One region of the Paenibacillus macerans genome, then DNA from elsewhere that is predicted to be linked to it. Evidence: riboswitches for the same ligand, from Rfam matches in the RefSeq annotation. Region 1 holds a riboswitch; each other region holds the start of a gene.

Region 1 (6,012 bases):
AAACAGGAGCATCTGGCCTGGCATGAAACACTGGAGCTGCATGAGCTAGTCGCCTTTCAATCCGCCAATTTGGCGGCGTTCAAAAAGAAACTGCCGATGGTGATGGACCCGGAGTTAAAAGCGCTTTATGCAGAAACGATCAAAACCTTGGAGCACAATATCCGCGAACTGCTTAAATTTTATCCGCTGGCGCCTGGTATGGCCCGCAACGTTTCGCCCGATATGACCGGATTTGACGCGGCCAGCCTGCTTGGCTTCGCCAAAGCCTCCGTACGCAATTACGCGGCCTCCATTACGGAGACGGCTACTCCTCAATTAAAGGAAACATTCCAAAAACAATTGCTTGGCGCCATCGCCCTTCATACCAAAATATTTAACTTCATGCACCGACACGGCTACTATCCGGCGTACAATTTGGAAGAACTGCTGGCCCACGACGTGCAAATGGCCAATCAAGCGCTAAACATGTAGCTTGCGAAAAAACCCCGGAATTCCGGGGTTTTTCTGGCGGTGCGTCATTTCTTTTGTTCCTTTTCTTCAGGTTCATCGTATTTATTGATATGCCCGGTAATGGCTTCGACCGCTTCATTCACATTCGTGGTGGCCGGCACGGCCTTAACCTCGTCTTCGGTCTTATCGACAAAATTTTGATGATCCGCGCGTACGGCTTCAATTTTATTGCTCACCTAAAGGTCACTCCTTTCCCGGAAGGTTGGGGTTTGAATTTACTATGCGATATTTTGCGCTTCTTTATGTATAAAGCCGTCCCAACGCAAAGCCATTTTGCCGGGACGGCTTTTTTTCTTAAAATTCCGTGCGGGCCGCCATGTATTCGGGTCTCGGCTTCTTCCCGAAATAAGGCTCCGCCAGTTTGTTTGCTACGCTGTTATAGACCATAAAAATATTGCTGCGCGGGTACGGCGTAATGTTGCTGTTGGAGCCGTGCATCAAATTGCAGTCGAACAGCAGTACGGAGCCTGCCTTGCCGACCGGCGTTTCAATGCCGCAGCGCTTCGCCAGCTCGGTTAAGCTCGCCTGATCGGGCGCGATGAATTCCTTGGAGCAATCATCAGGCGCCTGGCCGACGCACGACACGAAGATTTGATGGGAACCGGGCATGACCATAAGCGGTCCGTTAAACGGATAATTGTCTTCCAGTGCGATCAAGCAGCTGAGCGCCCGCATCCGGGGCATCCCGTCCTCCACATGCCAGGTCTCAAAGTCCGAATGCCAGTAGAACTCTTTGCCGGTAAATGCCGGCTTGTAATTGATCCGCGACTGATGGATGTAGCTTGGTCCCCCCAAAACATGCTCGACGATCGCGAGCAGTCTCGGATGCCGGGACAACTCCTGAAAAACCGGGTGGGTCCGATGAATCGCAAAGATCGAATGCACTTCTTCCCCGCCGGGCTGGCGGATAATTTCATCGGATGAAAGGTTCCGGGATGCTTCCCGCAAGCGCTGCGCCTTCTCCTGATAGCCCTTTAATTCCGCTCCGCCAAAAAAGTTCTCCAGGAACAGATAACCGTTTTTGGCGTAAAAATCCGAATGCTCTTTGCTGATTCCGCTTTCCGCGTTCCACTCGCCATATACGATGGGATCCTGCCGCGGAAGCCATCTCGGCTCAGCATAAACCCGGGAAGGGTAAGCATCCGTCTTTGGATCAAAAATTACGGACGTTTCCAATTGATTCATTCCTCCTCATCCCCTCATAAGAAATATTTGTCCAAACCAAAAAGGACCGCCGCTTGGAGAAGACAAAGCTTACCCAGCAGGGTCCTTAAAACGGACAAAGGCCCTTATAAAAGGGCCTAATAAAATCTCTTAATGTCGCAATATAGACCCATCCACTGCTGACGAGGTTAGCTGACGGGCTCGGGTAAGATGGTACCCTACAATCATTGCTGAATGATTCGCCCCAAAAAAATGGTTCCCCCGTTTCCCGGCTCCTTAAGCCGGAAACTAAGCGTGAGTCTATAGTAAAGGCAATTCGCGTTCATGTCAACCCATGTTCTGTAACATTTTCGATTTCGCCATATACTCGCTGCCGCATTCGTTACCGCAGCCGGCTTTCCGCTTCAGCCAAATCGGCCTGATCCTCCTGCAAATCTTCCTTGGCGCGTTCCAGCGGTTCCGGGTTCATGCGCCCATCCGCCTGGGAAATGGCGTTCTCCGCTTTGTGAATGGCGTTATAGGCATTTTCCACCGTTTCTTCGCTCGGATGGGACTGTGCTTGCGTTACGGCCCGGTGCGCTTTTTTGACGGACTGCTGGGCGGATGAGATCGGGTTTTGCGATTGCATGCTGGAATAAGGATTTGCCATGTTTTAGCCTCCTCCAAAAAGATGATAAGATGCAGGTCCTTACTAATTTGAGGAAAAGGCCCGGACAATATGCGTTCGAACTTTTGCCAATCCCACACTCCTGCCGCTTAGGCCGCAGCGGAAACCAACTTTAAAGCAGATAGAGCATGGATTTAACAGCGATGGAACCCGGAGCTGGAAAAAGGAAGAGGGGAAATCGGCACGAAATCACTGGCGTTGAATTAACTTTTGCTCAAGCTTTCCCGTGAAAGCTATCCGAAATCTAAACGGTTGTAGCAGCGGCTATTTGCCGAAAAAAGACCTTATCTAAATTCTAACGGTTGCGAGCGCCGTTATTTGCCTGAATCTAAGGCAAAAATTACCGGATTTCAGCGAAATAAGCACCATGGCAACCGTTACAATTTGAAATCAATGGTATTGGAACAAATAGCGCTTGTGGCAACCGTTAGAGCATTGGTGTGCTCAGAAAATGTATCTTGCCAGACTTAAATGCAACGCTAGCGGCACGAAATGCAAAAGGGCATGCGATTTTCGTCGAAAATCCCCGAAACAGGCGGTTCAACTGCAAATATGCAGTTCATTTCTTATGATAAGCTACCTTTTTATCCTATAGCTGCAAATGAGATGTATTTTTGCACTTCAACCGCCCAAAAGCAGAAATTTGCAGAAATTCAAATGGGGCTTTTGCATTTGATCTCATCGAGCCGTCCTTCTTACCATGTAACGAATTCATGAAGTCGTCGGTGATTTTCCCCAATTACATCAAGGCCTTCTTGCCCTAGTTCGGAGTCCTCTTTTTTAAATGGAGCTTTTCACCTTCAAGGCTGCGCGCTCCTCCCGCTCCCGCAGCTCTACTCTGCGGATTTTGCCCGTATTCGTTTTTGGCAGTTCAGCGACAAATTCGATCTTCCGCGGATATTTATACGGGGCCGTCACCGCTTTGACATGAGCCTGAAGCTGCTTGACCAGTTGCGGCGAACCCGCCGCCCCTTCTTTCAGCACAACAAAAGCTTTGACGATATGCCCGCGAATTTCGTCGGGACTCGCCACGGCGGCGCATTCCTTGACGGCAGGATGCTTCATCAGCGCTTCTTCGACTTCAAACGGCCCGATCGTATATCCGGAACTGATGATGATATCGTCGCCGCGCCCCTCGAACCAGAAATAGCCTTCTTCGTCCATTCGCGCCCGGTCCCCGGTAATAAAATACTCACCGCGCACGTTTTGTTGCTTCCGCTCCGGCTCCAGGTAATAGTTTTTAAACAAAGCCGGCATGCTAACATGAACGGCAATATCCCCGACTTGTCCCGCCGGAAGCGGAGTTCCCCGCTCGTCGACCACCTCCGCCACGCCCGGGGAAACCGCTTTGCCCATCGATCCCTGCTTAAGCGGAGTATCCTTCAGATTGCCGATCAGCAGCGTGCTTTCGGTTTGCCCGTATCCGTCGCGAATGGTGATGTTCAATTCCTCTTGAAATTTCCGGATCACTTCATCGTTTAGCGGCTCCCCGGCGGAAACGGCGCTGCGCAGGCCGGATAGGTTATAACCGCCTAGCCCGTCCGTTTTCGACATGATCCGATATTCGGTCGGCGTGCAGCACATGACCTGAATGCCGTAATTCTCCAATAGCTGCAGGTAGCGATGCGGTTGGAACGTCCCCTGATATACGAAACCGGTCGCCCCATTCCCCAGCACCGACAGGAACGGGGTCCAAATCCATTTTTGCCAGCCCGGCGCGGCTGTGGCCCACACTGTATCGGCGCTTCGAATGTCCAGCCAGGCCGAGGTGATCCTGAGATGCGCGTAACCCCACCCATGGCTGTGCACGACGCCCTTCGGATTGCCGGTCGTTCCGGACGTATAAGCCAAAATGGCCATATCGTCGCGGTGAGTCCGCACCGCCTCAAAGGTGTCCGGCTGCCCGTCCATCAATGAATCGAGCATAACCCACCCGGCTGGAGCGGGGACGGTTTCGTTGCTTCCGGCAACCGCGATGCGAAATGCCCATGACGGCAGCTCCTCATCAATGTTGTCCGCCTCCCCGGTCGCATTGTGCCAGGCGATGACCGCCCGCGCCCCGGAGTGCCGAAGCCGGTAAGCCAAGTCCTTGGCCCGCAGCATCTCGGACGAAGGAATGATCGTCAGCCCCAGCTTCAAGCAGGCCACATAAATTACGTAAGCATTAATATGCCGCGGCATCATCACCAGCACGCGGTCCCCTTTGTTTAATCCGAGCCCGGACAATCCTCCGGCAAGCCGGTTCGCCCCGGCCAGCAGGTCTCCGTATGAAATTTCCTCATAATCGCCTTGCTCGCTTAACCATTTTAAAGCCGTTTTCCCCGGGTCGTGGTTCTCCATCTCCGATGTTATATTGTAAAATTCCGGCGCCAGCCACTGCTCATAGTTCAAGTTGATCTATCCCCTTTTAAACTGAAGTTGCCAGTTATTTCGATCAACTCATTATACCACATAATAGTACCAGGTTCTAAGACTGGACGTGAAAAAACCTGCAAAAAGGTTTGCAGGTTTAACCGGACTAAAGCTTGCCGCCCTCCGTGATGACCTCATTGGGATCGGTATCGGGCCCCAGCTCGTCTTTGACGTATTTGTTATACAGTTGGAGCAGGAACTGCTCCTTCCCCAGATTTTCCAGCTCGGTATTGACCCAATCCCTCAGCTCCGTGTTGCCTTTTTGGACAGCCGGAGCGATCGGCGCTTCTTTTTCCAGCTTTTCTTCGATCAGATGAAACCCCGGGTTATCCTTGGCCCAGCCGATTAAGATGAAATTGTCCTGAGCGTAGCCGTCGCCGCGTCCGTCTTTCAGCGCCTGCAAAGACTCGGTGTTTTTATCGTATTTGACCAGTTCGATATCCGGGCGGTTTTCCGTCAGAAAAATATCGGCGGTCGTTCCCTTGGTTACGATGATTTTCTTCCCCTTCAGGTCGTCCAGCGTTTGAATTCCGCTGTTGTCTGCGACGAGCACCTGGGTCGCCACTTTCATCGTCGGGTTGGTGAAGTCTACCTGCTCGGCCCGTTCGTCCGTGACCGTCATATTGGCGACGATCAGGTCCACCTTGCCGCTTTGCAAGTAAGGAATCCGGCTGGCCGGCTCGACCGTGACGAATTCAATTTTCGTTTCGTCGCCGAGCAAATCCTTGGCGAACCGTTTGGCCAAATCGTTGTCAAAACCGATGAAATTTCCTAGTTCGTCCGTAAACCCGAAAGGCGGCTTGTCGGAAAATACGCCGACGATCAGTTTGCCGCGGTCTTTAATGGCCTGAATGCCGCCGCCGGAAGCCTCCTTGGCTCCCGCCGAGCCGCCGGCCGCGCCGGAGGAATCGCCGCCGCAAGCGGTCAGCATCCCCGCAAGCAGCAATAAAGATAATACAGATAATGCCCGTTTCCATGAGTTTTTCATAGGTTTCCACTCCCTTTTCCGGTTTCGATGGCAAAAAACTGCCCCAAAAACTGCCTGGCCCGTTCGCTTCGCGGTCCCGCAAAAAATTCATCCGGCTTTGCGGTTTCGCGGATTTCCCCCTGATCCATAAACACGATCCGGTCCGCCACGGCGCGGGCAAAACCCATTTCGTGCGTGACGATCAGCATGGTCATCCCCCGTTTCGCCAAATCCAGCATCACCTCCAGCACCTCTTTGACCATTTCGGGATCCAGCGCGGCCGTAACCTCGT
Region 2 (6,012 bases), on a different contig from region 1:
CGCCAATGCCGGCGCATCGTTCGTGCCGTCGCCGGTCATTGCGACCAGCTTGCCTTCGGCCTGCTCGCGGCGGATCACGGCGATTTTATCCTCCGGCTTGCTCTCGGCGATAAAATCGTCGACGCCCGCCTCCCGGGCGATGGTCGCTGCCGTCAGCGGATTGTCGCCGGTGCACATGATCGTCTTGATGCCCATCGCGCGCAGCTGATCGAACCGTTCCCGCATGCCGGGCTTCACCGTGTCCTTCAAATAAATGACGCCGAACACCTGTTTGTCGACCGCCACGGCTAGTGGGGTCCCGCCCTCCGAGGCGATGCGATGGGCCTGTCTCTCCAACTCCTCCGGAATCAATCCGCCTTGGGAAGCCACCCATTTGCGAATGGCGTCAACCGCCCCTTTGCGCACTTGGCGTCCGTCCTTCAGATCGACGCCGCTCATCCGCGTTTCCGCCTTGAATTCAACAAAGCCGCCCCCCTCGCCAAGCGAGGCGTCATAGGACTTCCCGTTTTTCTTCATCCATTCCAGCACCGAGCGGCCTTCCGGGGTTTCGTCCTGCACGGAAGATACCGCCGCCCAGGCAGCCGCCTCATCGATGCCCGCGCCTCCAACCGGTATGATTTCGCTGGCCATCCGGTTCCCGAAGGTAATCGTTCCGGTTTTGTCGAGAATCATCGTGTTGATATCGCCCGCAGCCTCAACCGCTTTGCCGGACAACGCCAGCACATTGAACTGCGTCACCCGGTCCATGCCGGCAATGCCGATGGCCGACAGCAGGCCCCCGATCGTCGTCGGGATCAAACAAACAAGCAAGGCGATCAGTACCGGAATCTCCAAATGAATACCCGCATAAGAAGCGATCGGCCCAAGCGTTACGACGACGATCAGAAAAATAAGCGTCAGGCTGATCAACAGCGTATTTAGGGCGATTTCATTCGGCGTCTTCTGCCGTTTCGCGCCTTCGACAAGCGCAATCATCCGGTCGATGAACGTCTCGCCGGGATCGCTGGTAATTCTCACCTTAATCCGGTCGCTAATGACGCGCGTTCCGCCGGTGACGGAATTGAAATCGCCGCCCGCTTCCTTGATCACCGGCGCCGATTCGCCGGTAATCGCCGACTCGTCGACGGAGGCGAGCCCTTCGATCACTTCGCCGTCGCCGGGAATCATCTCCCCTTGGAAAACGACGACGATATCCCCCTTGCGCAGCTCCGTCGAAGGCACCGTTTTAACGCCATTGCCAACCACTTTGTTCGCGGTAATCTCTTTCTTCGTCCGCTTCAACGTATCGGCTTGCGCCTTGCCCCTGCCCTCCGCCAAGGCTTCGGCGAAATTGGCGAACAGTACCGTAAACAACAAGATCACGAACACGGTGAGATTAAAGCCGATGCGGTCCTTCGCGTCGAAGTAACCGGGAAACACCGTCATCAGCAGTACGATGACCGTGCCGGCCTCGACGACAAACATCACCGGATTTTTCATCATAACGGCCGGATTCAGCTTGATGACGCTGGCCTTCAAAGCTTGTGCGACAAGCGGACCGGAGAACATGCTTTTTTTACGTTTATCGTTCATGGCAGCTTCACCTCATATTCTTACTTAACGAATCGTCAAATGCTCAGCGACTGGCCCTAGGGCAATCACCGGCAGAAAAGTCAGCGCCCCGATCAAAATGACGGTGCCGATCAGCAGGAAGCTGAACAGCGCATTGTCCGTACGGAACGTGCCGATCGTCTCCGGCACCCATTGCTTGCGCGTCAACGATCCGGCGACGGCGAGCATCGCAATCATCGATATATACCGCCCGAAAAACATCACCAGGCCGGTCGTTATGTTCCAAAACGGCGTATTGTCCGCCAGCCCCTCGAAGCCGGAGCCGTTGTTGGCGGCCGCCGATGTATATTCGTACAGCACCTGCGTGATGCCGTGGAAGCCGGGATTCGAAATCGCTCCCTTGCCGAGATCGGTCAGGAAGGCGATCGCCGCCGGCGCCAGGATTATGAACGGGTGCGCCAGAATCGCAATCGCGATCAGCTTCATCTCGCGCGGCTCGATCTTGCGGCCAAGGAACTCCGGCGTACGGCCGACCATCAGTCCGCAGATGAATACGGCGAGTATCGCGTACATCAGCATATTGACCAGCCCGACGCCTTTTCCGCCGAATACGACGTTCAGCATCATCTCCGCCAGCGGCACCAGCCCCCCAAGCGGGGTCAGCGTATCGTGCATATTGTTGACCGTGCCGGTCGTCGCCGCCGTCGTCACGGTAGTGAACAGCGCGGATTGCGCGATGCCGAAGCGCACCTCTTTCCCTTCCATGCTGCCCTGCGAAGCGTCGATGCCAAGCGCGTTCAGCGCCGGATTGCCGCTCTTCTCGGCGGTGTAAGCAACGGTAAGGAACAAAAGGAACAAGACCATCATCGCCGAAAAAATGACCCAACCCTGCTTGCGGCTCTTCGCAAATCTGCCGTACATGAAGGGCAGCGCCGCGGCCAATGACCACATCGACAGGATCTCGATCACATTGGTCAGCGGGCTCGGATTCTCAAACGGATGCGCCGAGTTGGCGCCGAAAAAGCCGCCGCCGTTGGTGCCCAAATGCTTGATCGACTCCAGCGAAGCGACAGGTCCGATCGCAATCTGCTGACTCGCGCCTTCAAGCGTCGTTACCGTCAGCGTAGGATCCAGCGTCTGCGGCACCTGCAGCGCGACCAGCACGAGCGTGACGATCAACGCCAGCGGAAAGAAAATCCGCGTATGCGCCTTGACGAAATCCTCAAAGAAGTTGCCCAAGCTTTTTCCCTTGCTCGTAACGCCCCGGACAAACGCGACCGCGACCGAAAGACCCGTAGCCGCCGACGTAAACATCATCATCATGATCACAGCCATTTGCGAGAAGTACGAAAGCCCCGTCTCGCCGCTGTAATGCTGCAGATTTGTGTTCGTAATAAAGCTGATCACCGTGTTCATCACCAGCGTCGGCTCCATATTGCCGATACCGTTCGGGTTCAACGGCAAGCCGCTCTGCACCCGCAGCAGCAAGTAACTTACCGCGGCGAGCACGAAGTTGGTTGCGATGAAGCTGATCGCGTACCGCTTCCAGCTCATGCCTGCGCGATGCTTCAGCCCGATGACCGCATAAATGGGTTTCTCGGCCCAACAGAATATTTTATCCGTGCGATTGGGCTCGTTAGAGAAAACGTGGTACAAATAATTACCGAGCGGTTTGGCGATCAGCATCAAAATACCGATCACAATTACGATTTGCAGTATATCCATGACCGTTCCTCCCACTATTAGAGGTTGTTCAAAAAGCCATCTTTCCTTTTTGAACTCGCACTATAAACAAAACTCGTTAAAACTTTTCCGGATGAAGCAACGCATAGATTAGATAGACCAGCAATCCACACGTAAAAATCAACACGATGGTCATTCGCGTTCGCCTCCCGTATCCTCCACCGTTTTACCGCACCAAACGACAAATCCAACTATAAGCGCTAAGGCAACGGTCAACGTTAGCACCATCCAAATATCCAGCATCACGACACTCCTCCAACAGTTAATCGGTCGCTTTTCTCCATAAACTGCTCCCCCGGATCAAGGAAGAAGACAGCAAAAAAGAAGCCTTGGAAAAGAGGAACCTTTTCCGCGGCTTCTTGCAGTCGTCCCGACCGGTCCGCGACAAAATGTTGCCTCTCCACACGCTTACGAGGTTAGCTGACGGATTCGGGCGTGAGAGTCGCCCTACGCCCGGCATTTGAAAGTGCCGAGCGATTCACCCCATGAAGCCGGGTTGCGGCTTCCGTTGGTTCCCCCGTTCCTTGTGTCTTTCAAGGATTCAGCGTTATAAGACCGATGATTCCGCTCCAACCGTTCCGATCGGTCTGCTCTCACACAAGCTTCGGCACGTTGGTTTCGTCGATCGGCATATCCATTTAGAATCGAATGGCCATTCAATTCATGGATCGTATCTTACTCCTTAGCTAAATGGTTGTAAAACGACGCAGCCGGCATATCCGTAAAAAAAAGAAACTTTAAGATGAAGTTAGCGCTCTCAAAATATTAGAGCTTCATTTTCCTCGCAAATACTCGTGATTATATGGCATTTCGTGGATTTTTACGGAATTTTTACGCCTATAAACGGTTTATTTTATTCCTTTTTTACATTACCCTGAACTATAGTAGTAACGGGAGCATAGACGGACAGGAGTGGTTTAATGGATAAGTTGAAATCGATGTGGATGCTATGGAAGCCTTATGCAAGCATCACTTTGCTCATCGCCTTCATGACCGGCGCCATGCACCCGTTCGGACTAGCGTTTGATTCGGTCAATATAGCACTTCTCTATCTGCTGCCCGTGCTTTGGAGTTCCGTCGTCTGGGGCCTGCGCCCTGCTCTTTATGCAGCAATGATGGGGGTCCTGGCCTTTGATTTCTTTTTCGTTTCTCCAATTCTGAGTTTTACGATCGCGGACTTGCGCTATCTGATCTCGTTCGGCGTTTTTTTGGCGGTAGCCGCGTTAACGGCCAGCCTGGCGGTAAAGCTGAAACGGCAGTTGCTATACGCCAAGCAGAGGGAGGAGCATACCGCCGCGCTCTACGTGCTCAGCCGGCAAATGAGCGATATCGCGGACATTCACTCCCTGCTCAGTAATGTTTCCCGGCAAGTTTCGCAAACCATCGGTACGGAAATTGCGATTTTTTTGCCGGATCAACGGAATAATTTAGTGCTAGCCCACTGCTCTTCGGTTCATAGCGATTGGGGACAGGGCGAAACGGAAAAAGTGATGGCGAAGCTGGCGTTTGATCATGGCGAAGCGGTCGGCAATGGAACCCGTACCTTAAGAGACTCTCCAGCCCATTACCTGCCGCTGAGAACCGAGGACCGCGTGCATGGGGTATTGGCGCTCAATCTGCAGGATCGGAAAAGCGGGCTCACCGCCGAGCAACAGCGGATGCTGGACGCCCTGGGCGGTTTGGCGGCCACCGCCATCGCCCGCATGAAGCTGGCGGAAGAAGCCAAAATCGCTCATTTGACGGCCGAATCGGAACGGCTTCGCACCGCGATTCTAGATTCTGTTTCTCATGAGTTGCGTACTCCGTTAGCGGCCATTATCGGCTCGGCGACCAGCCTTATTGAAGGCAATTCTCTTTTTTCTTCGGAGGATCGCATGGAATTGCTGCTTACCATTCGGGACGGTGCCCTCCGTATGAATAGATTGGTCAAAAACCTGCTCAGCATGGTGCAATTGGAAAGCGGCATGCTGCGTCTTAGAAAAAATTGGTGCGATGTGGAAGATCTGATCGGCGTCACCTTGGCTCAGGTCAAAGATTTTCAGCAGCATCGAAAGCTGCGGGTAAACCTGCCGGCGTCCGTTCCTATGGTAATGGGGGATGAAGTTTTGCTCGAGCAAGTGCTGGTTAATGTAGTCAGCAACGCGATCAAATACAGTCCGGATTACAGCGAGATTTTCATAACGGTAAGGCCCGAGGACGACAAGCTTGTTATCCTTGTTTCCGATACGGGAATCGGACTTGCCGGTGACGATTACGGCCGGATCTTCGAAAAGTTTTACCGTTCGGCCGCCGCCAAGCAAGTGACGGGCACGGGATTGGGACTTGCCATTTGCAAGGGAATCGTGGAGCTGCACAATGGAACCATTACGGCCAAGCCGAATCAGCCGCAAGGCACCGTCATTACAATTACACTTCCCCTTAGCAAGCCGCGCGAAGGGCATTTTGAAGAAATGGAGGAGGATGACCATAAGTAAGCTTGGAGCTCGTATCCTAATTGTCGATGACGAACCCCAAATTCGCAAGCTGCTGACGGTGACTTTACTGGCTCATCAGTATTCAACTTATGAAGCGTCCACGGGGGAGGAAGGAGTGCTGCAAGCCTCATTGATTCATTCGGACCTGATCGTGCTGGATCTCGGATTGCCGGACATCTCCGGTATGGAGGTGTTGCATCGCATACGAGACTGGTCAAACGTGCCAATCATTGTACTAACGGCT
Region 3 (6,012 bases), 4.1 Mb from region 1:
CGCCGCTGACGCCGGAAAATTCGGCGGCAAACAGCGCCTTAAGGTCCAGCTTCAGCACGTCGCCGTGAATGACGCGAACGTGCGGATACGGCTCCAGCACCTCCTGCAGGATCGGCAGCAGGCGCTGGTCGATTTCCACGGCCGCGACCTTGCCCGCTTCCTGCGCCAGCTTCTCTGTCAGCGCGCCGATCCCCGGACCGATTTCGAGCGCCCCTTTAGTGGCGTCGAGACCGGCGGCGGCGACGATTTTGCCAAGGATGTTCTGATCGATCAAAAAGTTCTGTCCCAAGCTTTTCTTAAACGAAAATCCGTACCGCTGTATGATCTCCTTCGTCCGCCGCGGCGTGGACACGTCTTCCCTTATGCTCATGGCCTCTGTACCCCTTCATTCTCCAACTTGGCGAGCGCATCCGCAAACTCCTCGCGGCTGATCCGGAACACCGTCAAACGCTTGTACAGCTGTTTGCCGTTGCAGTATCCGATCCCGAGCAGTTCCCCCAGCACCTTGCGCCGGGCCGCCGCCTCCGGATGCACGATCAGCCCCGCCGTCATCAAGTCTTCCCAATCGATCTGGCCCTCTACTCCCGGCGCCTCGCTGCGCACGCGCGACAAAGCCTCGCGGATCGCTTCCGGGGAGGCGTTTTCGATCCCGATATCGCCCCGCTTCGTCGCATCCGCTTCCCGCAGAAACGCATGCTTGCAGCCGGGCACCCGGTTGGCGATGATCTTACGGATCCGTTCCCCGGCATGGTCGGGATCGGTAAAAATGATTACTCCGCGCCGCTCCTGCGCCAGGGCGATTTTCCGCAGCGTCGTCTCATTGATCGCGGAGCCGCCAGTTTCGATCGTATCCGCCTCCACGGCCCGCTTGACAGCCACGGTGTCATCCCGGCCCTCCACCACAATGACCTCTTTGATCATGTGTCTTCTTCCCTTCCGTTTACAACAAAAAGAAGAGGAACGTATCCTCTTCTTATCCAAGTGTCTTATTCATCATCATAATAGAGGTTGTTCAAAAAGTCATCTTTTTATCACGAAGAAGGCCTTTTGAACACGCTCAAAGTATCTCGTTCCCCGGATAAAGCGATAGCGGGGCCAATTAATTCAATTCCGGTTTTGTCGGACCGATCACGTAAACCGTGCGGCCCTTCTTGCGGCCAAAATTATTAGCCGCCTTTAAGCTGTCGTAATACACGTCGATCTTGTGGCCCTCAATCGCTCCGCCGGTATCCTCCGCTTTCCGGAAGCCGATGCCTTCGATATAGACCCACCAGCCCAGCGGCACAACATCATTGTCCACGGCGATCGTTCGCCCCTCGGTAACGCGGGTGCCGGAGGCCGTGCGCGTTCCAATACCGTCCTCCTCGGAGGAATAAGCGGTGAGCGTGACGTTTTTAAGTATTTTTTTATATTTGAATGAGACTCCGCCTTTTGTTGTCAATCCGCTGACGCTGACCCCGTCCGAGCTGCGGGTCATGCTGGCGGACAACACCGCGGTCGGCTGCTTGGTGCCGACGGCAATGACCTTCGGCTGCGCGGTTTTGGATACCTCTTTGCCGAGCCATCGCTTCGTCACGAATTTGCCGTCCTCGTAAGTTTTCTCCACGGTGTGGACAACCAACCCTTTTCTGCCTTGCTGAACGACCTTGGTTTCACCTTTCGGCAAACTTTCATCGGCCGTTTTGACAACGGTAAACGGTACGGCTTCTTCTTGCTTGACGGTGTGTTTATTAACGCGAACAATTTTGATGTTCATGTTAGTGGAAATTTTGCTGTCCAAAGCGGGCGTTACTTTATCGTCCTGCTTCAGGGTGACGCCCAGTTCGGAAATGGCGCCTCTTACGGTGTTTTTTGTCGTAAAGTCAACTTTGGCCGTTCCATCCACGATGACTTTCACCGGAACCGCCCGTTCGATCACGATCCGGTCTCCGTCCGAAAGCAGGCTCTCGAGCGGACGCGATACGGTGTCTTGCGGCGCAAGCTTAACGGATTGTTCCTCCAGCAGGTGCGCCACCTTCGATTCCGTCGTTTCCACCGACCGAACCTTTCCATCGATGACCAGAGATACTTGTTTACGCTCCTGACCAAACGCCCCAATCAGGATGATGATGATTACTGCGATGCTCAGTACGCCGACAAGCGTAATCTGACGAAAATTCTCATGCTTCCATCGCAATGCGTAAGACATGCTGGATGAGCGTGATTCATGGGTCTCCCCGTTTCGGAAAATGCCCATTTCTTCCGTCCTCCTTCATAGTCCCGCCGTAAGGTCGATGCATGATACGGTTGACGCGACTACAGTTCTTGTTTACGAAACGCGCTTTAGAGGTTGTTCAAAAGTCATCTTTTGATCACGAAGCAGACCACCCTGACTTTTGAACTCAAATATAAACAAAGCCGCGCATTTCGCACCCTGCCCCAGTCTTTATCGGCATTTGTCACCTCCTGTTTATCAACAGTATGACGACCCTATTACTTTTATTCAAAACAAAAGAAGCCCAAAGAAAGAGTTAGAGGAACTCCCTTCGTGGCTTCCTGATTGTCTAGGTGTAATAGGCTGCACGAGTTACCTCTCTTGGTACGCTTACGAGGTTAGCTGTCGGGTTCGGACGAAAGAGAGCCGCCCTTTCTCAGTTCGTTCGCTCATGGCGCAACGACCTCGAATTCACCCCTAAGACCCTGAAAAGGAATCATTTGCAAACCTGGCCGGCATCAGCCGATCCATGTTTGCGCCGGTTCCCCCGTTCTCCATGCGGAGACTCAGCGAGACTGGTTCACGGAACCAAGTTATCGAACGGCTCGTCAAGCTGAAAAATGAGCCGCAGCGATTACTGAAAAAATTCTATCCTGTTTGGATGCATGTTGTAAAGAACCAATCAACCACGTTTTTTTAAAAAAATGGTTAAAAAAATGTAATAAACATGCTGTTTTGAGTTAAAAAGCATTAATCTTTCGTTTATCCTCATTTTTTCAGCGGTTTTTCTCCGTTATGCTTGGTATTCCAAATCGTTCCAGTGCATTTCGGGTGGTAATTTCGGCGATTTCCTCAAAAGAGACCCCCTTCAGCTCGGCCGCCATTTCGGCTACCAAACGCACGTGGGCCGACTCGTTCCGCTTCCCACGAAATGGATGGGGAGTTAAATAAGGGGAATCGGTTTCGATCAGCAAACGGTCCAGCGGCGTTTTGGCCAGGACCTCTTTGGGCTGCTTTGCATTTTTGAACGTAATCGGCCCGCCAAACGATAAATGAAATCCCAGATTTAGACACAATTTAGCAATTTCCCAGCTGCCGGAGAAGGAGTGCATCACCCCTCCGACTTCATTCGCCTTTTCCTCGCGCAAAATCCGCACGACATCCTCATGTGCGTCGCGGTTATGAATGGAGATCGGCATCCCCAGACTGCGGGCCAACCCGATCTGCTTACGGAACACCTCGTGCTGCACGTCTTTGGGCGACGTGTCCCAAAAATAATCAAGGCCGATTTCGCCGATAGCCACCACTTTTTCGTGCTTGCAAAGCTCGGCGACCCAATCCAAATCGCCTTCCTTCATCGTGATCGCATCCTGCGGGTGCCAGCCGACGGCGGCGTAAATGAAATCATACGTTTCCGCCAGCTTCATCGTCGACGGAATCGTTTCGCGGTTAAAGCCGATGTTGATCATGCGCGTAACCCCCTGCTCTATCGCGCGCTGAATCACTTCCTCCCGATCCTCGTCGAACTGCGGGGCGTCCAAATGCGTATGTGTGTCGAATAACATGGTCGTATCGTTCCTCCTAACGTGCTTGTTCGAATATTTGGGCGATGTCCGGCGGCAATTGATCCCGCACTGCGTGTAATTTATTATCCGGATAATACAAATGGTATTTGCCAAGCTGCAGCCCGCTGATCGAGCGGACGATGTCCGACACTTCGGAAATTTCCCGCAGCCGCTCCTGCCGGTCCAGCAGCAAAATCTGCTTCCCCGCGGCGGCTTCGTCCGGACGGAACACATCATACGGCAGATCGGTCGGAAAATCAATTTCCAGGTCATATTCGGGATGAAGACCGGCCTGTTCAAACGCCTGGCGGATCTGTTCGACCATTTCCAGTTCGCCTGTCTCCAGTTCTACATATTTATACAATTTCCGGTCCAAAAAACGGCCGCAAAGATCGCTTAGCAAAGCATCCGGCTCGCTTTTCCACTGCATGAAGGCGGTCTGCATCAGCGCTTCGTCAAGCAGTAAATAATCGCGCACGCCGATCTCCCCCTGAAACAGACAAGGAAGCGGGTGAGGCAAAAATGAAAAAGTATAGCCGCCCCGGTACAATTCCTTGGCCCGCCGCAAAATCTGCCGCAAAATGATATCCGAGCTGCGGGTAACCGGGTGAAAATACACCTGCCAATACATTTGATAACGGGACATTAAATAGTCTTCCACCGCGTGCATGCCCGATTCCTTGACAACCACCCGGCCGTTGTAAGGGCGCAGCATCCGCAAAATCCGGTCCACGTCGATCGTACCGTAATTGACGCCGGTAAAATAAGCGTCCCGCAGCAAATAATCCATCCGGTCGGCATCCAGCGGGCTGGTGACGAGATTAACGACGATCGGGTTGTGGTAATCTTTACGGATCACCGCTGCGACCTTGTCCGGAAAATCCGGCTCTACCGTGCGCAGCACTTCCCCAACCTCGGTATCTCCAAGCAGGATTTTACAGGTCCAATCCTCGTGATGCATTTGGAAGGCCTCTTCGATCGAATGCGAAAACGGACCATGACCCAGGTCATGCAGCAGCGCGGCGCACAAGGCAACCATCCTTTCTTCGCTTGGCCAATCGGCGTAGCCCCCGCGCTCAAACTGCGAAATGATCCGGCGCGTAATTTCATAGACACCCAGGGAATGGGAAAAACGGCTGTGCTCTGCGCCATGAAACGTCAAATAAGACGTTCCCAGCTGACGGATGCGGCGAAGACGCTGAAACTCCGGGGTATTAATCAAGGACCAGATCACTTCGTCCTGTACATGAATATAATTATGTACGGGATCTTTAAACACCTTTTCCTCGGAAAGCGGACGATGCATGGCTAACACTCCTTTTTTGTCAAAATAGTTTTTTGAAAAATAAAGGGGCAACTTGACCGATATTAGCAAGTTATGTCGAATATTGTCGGATCAAGTCAAATCTTTGTTTTCCAAAATGTCGAATTGGCTCATCCCTTGAATTTCCTAGGTAAATAAGTAGTTCTTGAAGCTATGTAAGATATTTTTTTAGAAATTATGCTGAACTCTGCCATAAATAGGTTGACTATTCTGGCAATGGTTGGTATTATAAAAAGCAGAAAAGATAGAACAATGTCGAAAAATGACATTAATAAATTATAGCGAGAGGGGCACTTATCAGTTATGATGAAATCAACAGGTATTGTAAGAAAAGTCGACGAGTTGGGACGTGTCGTTATCCCGATCGAATTACGCCGCACACTCGGCATCGGCGAGAAGGATGCGCTTGAAATTTATGTGGACGGCGAGCGGATTATGCTGAAGAAATACGAGCCCGCCTGCATTTTCTGCGGCAATGCCGAGAACGTCACTTACTTCAAAGGCAAAATTGTTTGCCATGAATGCATCACTGAACTTCCTACCCCTGTGACAAATTAAGAATTATAGTATATAATAGATTTACTGAAACTGTTAATTCTAACCTTTTTCATATCTCCTTGGCGCCTTCTCTTGGCTTGAACCCGGCCTAGTGAAGGCCCCTTTTTTTTGGCCGTACAACATTTTTTGGGATATTCTGGCGGGTTTATGTGCTCCTAGAGCAATGAATTGTAAATATCCCGTTTAGATACTCCGCGGTCGGCGGCGGTTTTTTTCATCGCGTCTTTCCGCGTCAATCCCTCCTCCTGTTCGTAATGCGCCACATGTTCCTCTATTTTTAAATTTTTCCACCAGGCTTCTTTTTTCTCCTTCACCCGATCCGGATTCGCACCTTCTAACACCAGACAGTATTCTCCGAGCGGCGGATGTTC
Region 4 (6,012 bases), 3.2 Mb from region 1:
ATATAGTATGTAGTAAATAAATCCAATATATGGATTATTTATCGTTTGGGGATCAATTTCCATAAGAATGGACAGGCTTCTTTGGAATTGATTCATAAAAAGTTCATTGAAGGGAGGGATCTGCAGGCTCCGATTACCCGCGTCTCAAGTCAGTGAAAGCGTTGTCAAAATTGAGCTTGGAAAGCTCGCGGAAAATTCTATTAAAAAATGCAAGGAGGAGTAGAATCATGACAGCCCGGACTTTTGTGTATCGTCATAAGTCATTGATGAAATGGTTTGTTGCTTCGGCGGGTACCCTGTTTCTGATGCTGGCGGGTTCGTTTGTGTTTGCGGACAGCGCTTCCGCGCACGGATATTTGACGGACAGCCGCGCCCATCTATGTTCCATTGGCCAAAACTCCGATTGCGGGCCGGTGAAATGGGAGCCTTTCAGTGTTGAGGGCCGGGGAGATTTCCCTGAATTCGGTGTCCCTGACGGCCAGATCGCCAGCGGCGGGAAGTTTTTTGAACTCGACGAGCAAACGGCCGATCGCTGGACCAAGGTAGATATGGTAGGCGGAGAGCATACGTTCCATTGGAAGCTTACAGCCAATCACAGCACGAATACATGGGATTATTATATTACGAAAAAAGACTGGGACCCCGATTCCCCTTTAAAACGGGCGGATCTTGAGTTGTTCTGCCGCTATATCGATGACGGCGCGATTCCGCCAATCGACGTTTATAACGATTGCTTTGTGCCGAACGACCGGGAAGGCTACCACGTCATCGTGGCCGTTTGGGATATCGCCGATACCCCAAATGCCTTCTATCAGGTGATGGATGTGAACCTCAGCATCAATCCGTCGGCGCCCACCACGCCCGAGCCCGGTTTCCCGGGAGACCCTAACCGTTTCGGAAAGTACCTCATCTGGAATCCGATCAGGGTCTATAACGAAGGTGAAATCGTTGTGCATAACGGGCAATTCTGGCAAGCCCTGTGGTGGACACGAGGACAGGAACCGGGAACAACCGGAGAATGGGGTCCGTGGAAGCTGATCGGCGACGTGCCGCCCGACGAGGAAAGCAGCGCGGGATCGGACAGCGTGTAAGAGCGCATCCTGCAAGAGCCAGAGGGGAACTCCCTCTGGCTCTTTGATTCGGTTATTTTTTCAAATGATACGGAACCGTGGCGACGATGACATCTCTCCGGTAAAGCAGATGCGCGCGAATCAACAGGCTCGATTGGTTGTGCAGGATATTGTGCCATCCTTTTTTCGGAATAAATTGCGGGATGACCACAGTCACCTGATAATTTGCTTCGTGCGCCTTTTTTTGCACCGTATCCACGAACTTAATCAACGGGTGAATTATGCTTCGATACGGAGAGTACAATGTCACCAATCTAACGTCCGGCTGCCATTTTTTCCACTTCTCTTCAAACACCGCTTCGTCCGCTTTCTCAAAAGGGACGTGCACCGCAATGATTTGATACGGGAGCAGGGACTTGGCATAGTTCAGCGAATTCTCCACCACGCGCGTGATTCCTGCAACGGGTACGATCACCACGTTTCCTTCGATCGGTATAGCCCGCTCGCAAGTTGAAATTCTCAACTGCTCCGCAATCGCTTCGTAGTGCTTATGAATCCGATAAAAGGAGTAAATAATTAAAGGTAAAAAGATAAGGACCGGCCAGACATTATGGAACTTGGTGATGAAAAACACCACGCTGACCAACAGACTGATCAAGGCCCCGATGGTATTGGCCAAAAATTTCTTGATCCAACCTGGAGGTTTTTCCCGTAACCACTTTACCATCATGCCTGACTGGGACAGTGTAAAAGGAATAAACACGCCGATCGCATAAAGCGGAATTAAAAGTTCGGTTTTCCCTTCAAAAACGATAATCAGCAAAATCGAAAACAGCCCCAGGAAAATAATGCCATTTGAATATCCCAGCCGGTCTCCGCGAACCGTAAACGCTCTTGGGATGAACTTGTCTTTGGCCAAATTAACGGCAAGCAACGGAAAGGCGGAATATCCGGTGTTGGCAGCCAGAATAAGAATCAAAGCCGTCGTTCCCTGAATGAAGAAATACATGATATTTCTTCCGAAAGTGTGTTCCGCGATTTGGGAAAGCACGGTAACCTCCGCGAGAGGGCCTATGCCATAATAATAAGCCAGAAACACAATTCCCGTGAACAATACAGCCAATATGCCCCCCATGGCCAGCAAGGTTTTTGCCGCATTGCGCGGAGCCGGCTCTTTAAAGTTGGGGATGGCGTTTGAGATCGCTTCTACCCCTGTCAAAGCGGAACATCCGGAAGCAAAGGCACGAAGCAGCAAGAATAAACTAATTCCAGCCACTGGAGAACCAAGCGGAGCGTGTAACTCCGGCAAAATTTGGCCGGTCATAATTTTATAAAGGCCGGAACAAATCAAAATCACCAGGGCCAGAACAAATAAATAAACGGGAAAGGCAAAAATCGTAGCCGATTCGGTGACACCACGCAAATTGAGAATGGTAATTAACAATACAAAACCTACGGCTATGGGCACCGTGTATGGATGAAGGCCCGGAAAAGCCGAAGTAATGGCGTCCGTACCGGCCGAAACGCTTACCGCAACGGTCAAGATATAGTCAACAAGTAATGAACCGCCGGCAATCAGTCCGGGAATTACACCCAGGTTTTGCTTGGAAACCACATAAGCCCCACCGCCATGAGGATAAGCAAAAATAATTTGCCGGTAAGACAAAATAAGCGCCACCAGCAAAACCAAAACACCGGCAGCAATGGGAATCGAATACCAATAGGCTACCGCTCCCACGACCATTAAAACAAGCAGGATCTGTTCCGGCCCGTAAGCCACCGATGACAAGGCATCGGAAGAAAGGATGGCCAGCGCTTTGGTCTTGCTTAGTTTCTGTTCGCCCAGTTCCGTTGATTTTAACGGCCGTCCAATAAGAAATCGCTTTATATAAGAAAGCACAGGGGGTCACCGCCTAAATTACGTTGTTTTTTTATATTGCTCGGCAGAAATAAGTATTATTTCAAATACAAACTGAAGATTAAGGGCAAATAGGCCAATTCGAGGCAATAAAAAAACACAGGGGCCCCTGTGCTAAACTTCACAAGTCATACAACCCACTCCTGACTACGCTTACGAGGTTAGCTGTCGGATTCGGGCGGCAAGAGTCGCCCTACCTGGCGGATCGCTGGATCAACTGCCAAGATTCACCCCAAAAGAGAAACTCACCTGAAAGGCAGGTAAGTTTTTAACGGGTCCCCCGTTTTCCTTAAGGAAATTCAGCGATAATGAATTGATTTATTCTTAGTGGAAACAAAATAAATCATACGTTCAGTGTAAAAGTTTGTAAAGCAGGAGTAAGGAAGGTGAACTGCCGGAATCATACAAAAGATCATATGTTAATCGCTTACAATTCAAAAATGCTCTCCAAATCAACGTTTATTAATGACTGACGCTATTTTTTTAAACATTTTAAAAAACAAATTGAACCAACAGCATATAGACCAGGGTACCCGTTAGGATCGATAACAGCATATTCCTTTTCCAAAAATGCAAGAAAGCAACAATGGCCATCGAAATCAATTCTGGCGCTCCATGGTTGCCGGATATAAAATTCACGTCTTTGATACTGTAGACAACCAATAATCCTAAAGCCGCCGCGGGCAGCACTTTCCCGAGATATTGCACATAACGCGGAGCGGGCCGGCCCGGAGGGAAAATCATAAAGGGAATAAATCTGGTCAGCATGGTTCCCAAAACGACTATTCCAATAGTAATCACTTGTTCCAATAAAGTCATTGTCATGTAGTTTCACCCGTTTTCTTTTCCAGTGGCCTCCGCATCAAAGTAAGCACGCAGAGGATCAAAATCATGGAAGGTATGATAAAGTTGTCCCCGTTAAAAATAAAGAGGCATAACACAGATAGCCCCAACCCCAGTAACGCGCTGTGATGTGTTGTTTCTTTCAGCCATTGTTCGATGAAGATGACCACAAATAAAGCCGTCATCACAAACTCAAGTCCTTCCATGTTTATTTGAACTAGTGACCCAAACAGTCCCCCAATGGTAGCGCCAAGCACCCAATAGATGTGATTAAGCAAGGTAACGAAGAACATGTACCACCCTTTATTCACCCCTTGCGGTATTTGGGCGGTGTAATTAATGGAGAACGTTTCATCACACATGCCAAAAATCAGATAGATCTTTTTTAACCCGCTCCCTTTAAATTTTTCAAGCATAGATATCCCGTAAAAAAGATGGCGCGCGTTAACCATTAAAGCGAGGAAAAAAGCGCCTAATGGGTTAAAAGCGCCCAGCAGCAGATGGACAGCGACAAATTCCATCGACCCGGCAAAAATAAGCAGGCTCATCAGGAAAGCATACCCTGCCCCAAATCCCGATATGTTCATAAAGATGCCGTAGGCAATCCCCAAGAATAAAAAGCCTGCCAAAATGGGGATCGTAGCAGGAAAGGCGGCACGAAACGCCAATTGAAGTTCGCTTCTGTTAGTCATGATTTACTTGCATCTCCTCGTACGATTACTTATCCATGCCATTTTAGCAGTGCAAATCCATACAATCAACGATATAATTGTATGGATTACAATTTTGTGAGGTGTGCAAATATGCCGATCAATTCCTTCACCGATTACCCCATGTCATGGAAACCCGATAGAGACGCTTTGAAACGTCCACTCTATCGTTCGCTCGCCCTACTGCTGGAACATGACATCACAAACGGATTTTTAGCCCCGGGTACAAAACTGCCACCGCAAAGGGAGTTGGCCGATTTTTTGGACATAAATTTTACGACCATAACACGTGCCTACAAACTATGCGAACTCAAAGGCCTAATATATGCGGTAACAGGCAGCGGCACATTCGTTTCAGCCAACGCGGCACGCTCCATTACTATTTCGAAAGACAAAATTTCAAATGAAATCATCGATCTTGGTTTTGTCGCCTCATTTGAGCAAAGCAACAATATTGTCGCTGAAGCAGCTAAGAAGGTGACGGAGAAAGGTTATTTGGAACAGCTCTTGAATTACAATGACCCTACAGGCATCCCCCATCAAAAAGCAGCGGCGCTAAACTGGATGGCGGATTTTGGGATCCATGCGGACAAAGACAATATGGCGATCGCTTCCGGGGCGCTAAATGCATTGGCGATCACGTTATTAGCTCTGTTCGAACCAGGCAACCGGATCGCGGTCGATATGTATACATTCTCTAATTTTATCGAGATTTCGAAATTGTACCGTATTAAATTGGTCCCGATTCCCGGTGACGAACATGGCATGCTGCCGGGCGAGCTTGACAATCAGTGCCTTCAAATGGATGTGCACGGCGTTTTTCTGATGCCTTCTTGTTCCAACCCCACGACGGTCATGATTCCCGACTACCGCAAACGCGAACTGGCGGCCGTCATTCGAAAGCATCGGTTGATTTTAATTGAGGACGATATACACGCCTTTCTGTCAGCCGGTATTATGGCAGATTACGGACAACCTATGTTTCAGCTTCTCCCGGAACAAACGGTGTATATTTGCAGCACGTCCAAGTCCATCTGCTCGGGCCTTCGAGTGGCTTATATCGTGTTTAGCGAGGCTTTTAAAGAGAAGATCGTGAAGGCCATTTTTAATATTAATGTGAAAACCTCTTCATTGGATGCCGAGATCATCAGCGAACTGATCTTATCCGGAAAAGCAAGTGCAATTGCAGCGAAAAAAAAACAGCTGGCGGAATCCGCAAACCGGTTGTTTACGGAGTTTTTCCCGCAGCTGCCTCGTACTGGCCATCCACTAAGCTTCTATAGATGGCTTCCCATATCGGATGATGCCGATGGAACGCACATGGAGAATTATTTTCTGAACAAAGGAATTCGCGTGTATCACTCCGATCGCTTTTTAAGCGGGGCCAGTACACGGGACAAATATTTACGAATAGCCCTTTCTTCCACCAATTCTCTGGAGGAATTACAACGAGGATTAGCGATTTTGAGTA

What was found. Region 1 has a riboswitch for cyclic di-AMP ahead of DYE26_RS05035 (phytanoyl-CoA dioxygenase family protein). Riboswitches for the same ligand answer to the same signal wherever they lie in the genome.
Region 2: linked by a shared signal. The riboswitch ahead of kdpF (K(+)-transporting ATPase subunit F) and the one ahead of DYE26_RS05035 (phytanoyl-CoA dioxygenase family protein) in region 1 are both predicted to bind cyclic di-AMP.
Region 3: linked by a shared signal. The riboswitch ahead of DYE26_RS22940 (resuscitation-promoting factor) and the one ahead of DYE26_RS05035 (phytanoyl-CoA dioxygenase family protein) in region 1 are both predicted to bind cyclic di-AMP.
Region 4: linked by a shared signal. The riboswitch ahead of DYE26_RS19350 (APC family permease) and the one ahead of DYE26_RS05035 (phytanoyl-CoA dioxygenase family protein) in region 1 are both predicted to bind cyclic di-AMP.

What each region holds. Positions count from the first base shown of each region.
Region 1 is NZ_UGSI01000001.1:1,093,074-1,099,085, reverse strand. It holds gene DYE26_RS05040 (spore coat protein) at 1-471, shown strand, start outside; gene DYE26_RS33285 (hypothetical protein) at 516-686, opposite strand; gene DYE26_RS05035 (phytanoyl-CoA dioxygenase family protein) at 805-1,695, opposite strand; cyclic di-AMP (ydaO/yuaA leader) riboswitch at 1,837-1,979, opposite strand; gene DYE26_RS05030 (hypothetical protein) at 2,057-2,323, opposite strand; gene DYE26_RS05025 (acetate--CoA ligase) at 3,122-4,681, opposite strand; gene DYE26_RS05020 (transporter substrate-binding domain-containing protein) at 4,860-5,741, opposite strand; gene DYE26_RS05015 (amino acid ABC transporter ATP-binding protein) at 5,738-6,012, opposite strand, start outside.
Region 2 is NZ_UGSI01000002.1:1,489,189-1,495,200, reverse strand. It holds gene kdpB (potassium-transporting ATPase subunit KdpB) at 1-1,572, opposite strand, end outside; gene kdpA (potassium-transporting ATPase subunit KdpA) at 1,597-3,276, opposite strand; gene kdpF (K(+)-transporting ATPase subunit F) at 3,353-3,430, opposite strand; cyclic di-AMP (ydaO/yuaA leader) riboswitch at 3,686-3,851, opposite strand; gene DYE26_RS29895 (ATP-binding protein) at 4,215-5,768, shown strand; gene DYE26_RS29890 (response regulator) at 5,755-6,012, shown strand, end outside.
Region 3 is NZ_UGSI01000001.1:5,148,988-5,154,999, forward strand. It holds gene rsmA (16S rRNA (adenine(1518)-N(6)/adenine(1519)-N(6))-dimethyltransferase RsmA) at 1-370, opposite strand, end outside; gene rnmV (ribonuclease M5) at 367-921, opposite strand; gene DYE26_RS22940 (resuscitation-promoting factor) at 1,100-2,236, opposite strand; cyclic di-AMP (ydaO/yuaA leader) riboswitch at 2,566-2,776, opposite strand; gene DYE26_RS22945 (TatD family hydrolase) at 2,971-3,759, opposite strand; gene DYE26_RS22950 (HD domain-containing protein) at 3,776-5,065, opposite strand; gene DYE26_RS22955 (AbrB/MazE/SpoVT family DNA-binding domain-containing protein) at 5,387-5,641, shown strand; gene rsmI (16S rRNA (cytidine(1402)-2'-O)-methyltransferase) at 5,797-6,012, opposite strand, start outside.
Region 4 is NZ_UGSI01000001.1:4,311,446-4,317,457, forward strand. It holds gene DYE26_RS19345 (lytic polysaccharide monooxygenase) at 228-1,091, shown strand; gene DYE26_RS19350 (APC family permease) at 1,144-2,970, opposite strand; cyclic di-AMP (ydaO/yuaA leader) riboswitch at 3,124-3,303, opposite strand; gene DYE26_RS19355 (branched-chain amino acid transporter permease) at 3,481-3,813, opposite strand; gene azlC (azaleucine resistance protein AzlC) at 3,810-4,523, opposite strand; gene DYE26_RS19365 (aminotransferase-like domain-containing protein) at 4,635-6,012, shown strand, end outside; gene DYE26_RS19370 (glycosyltransferase family 2 protein) at 5,997-6,012, opposite strand, start outside.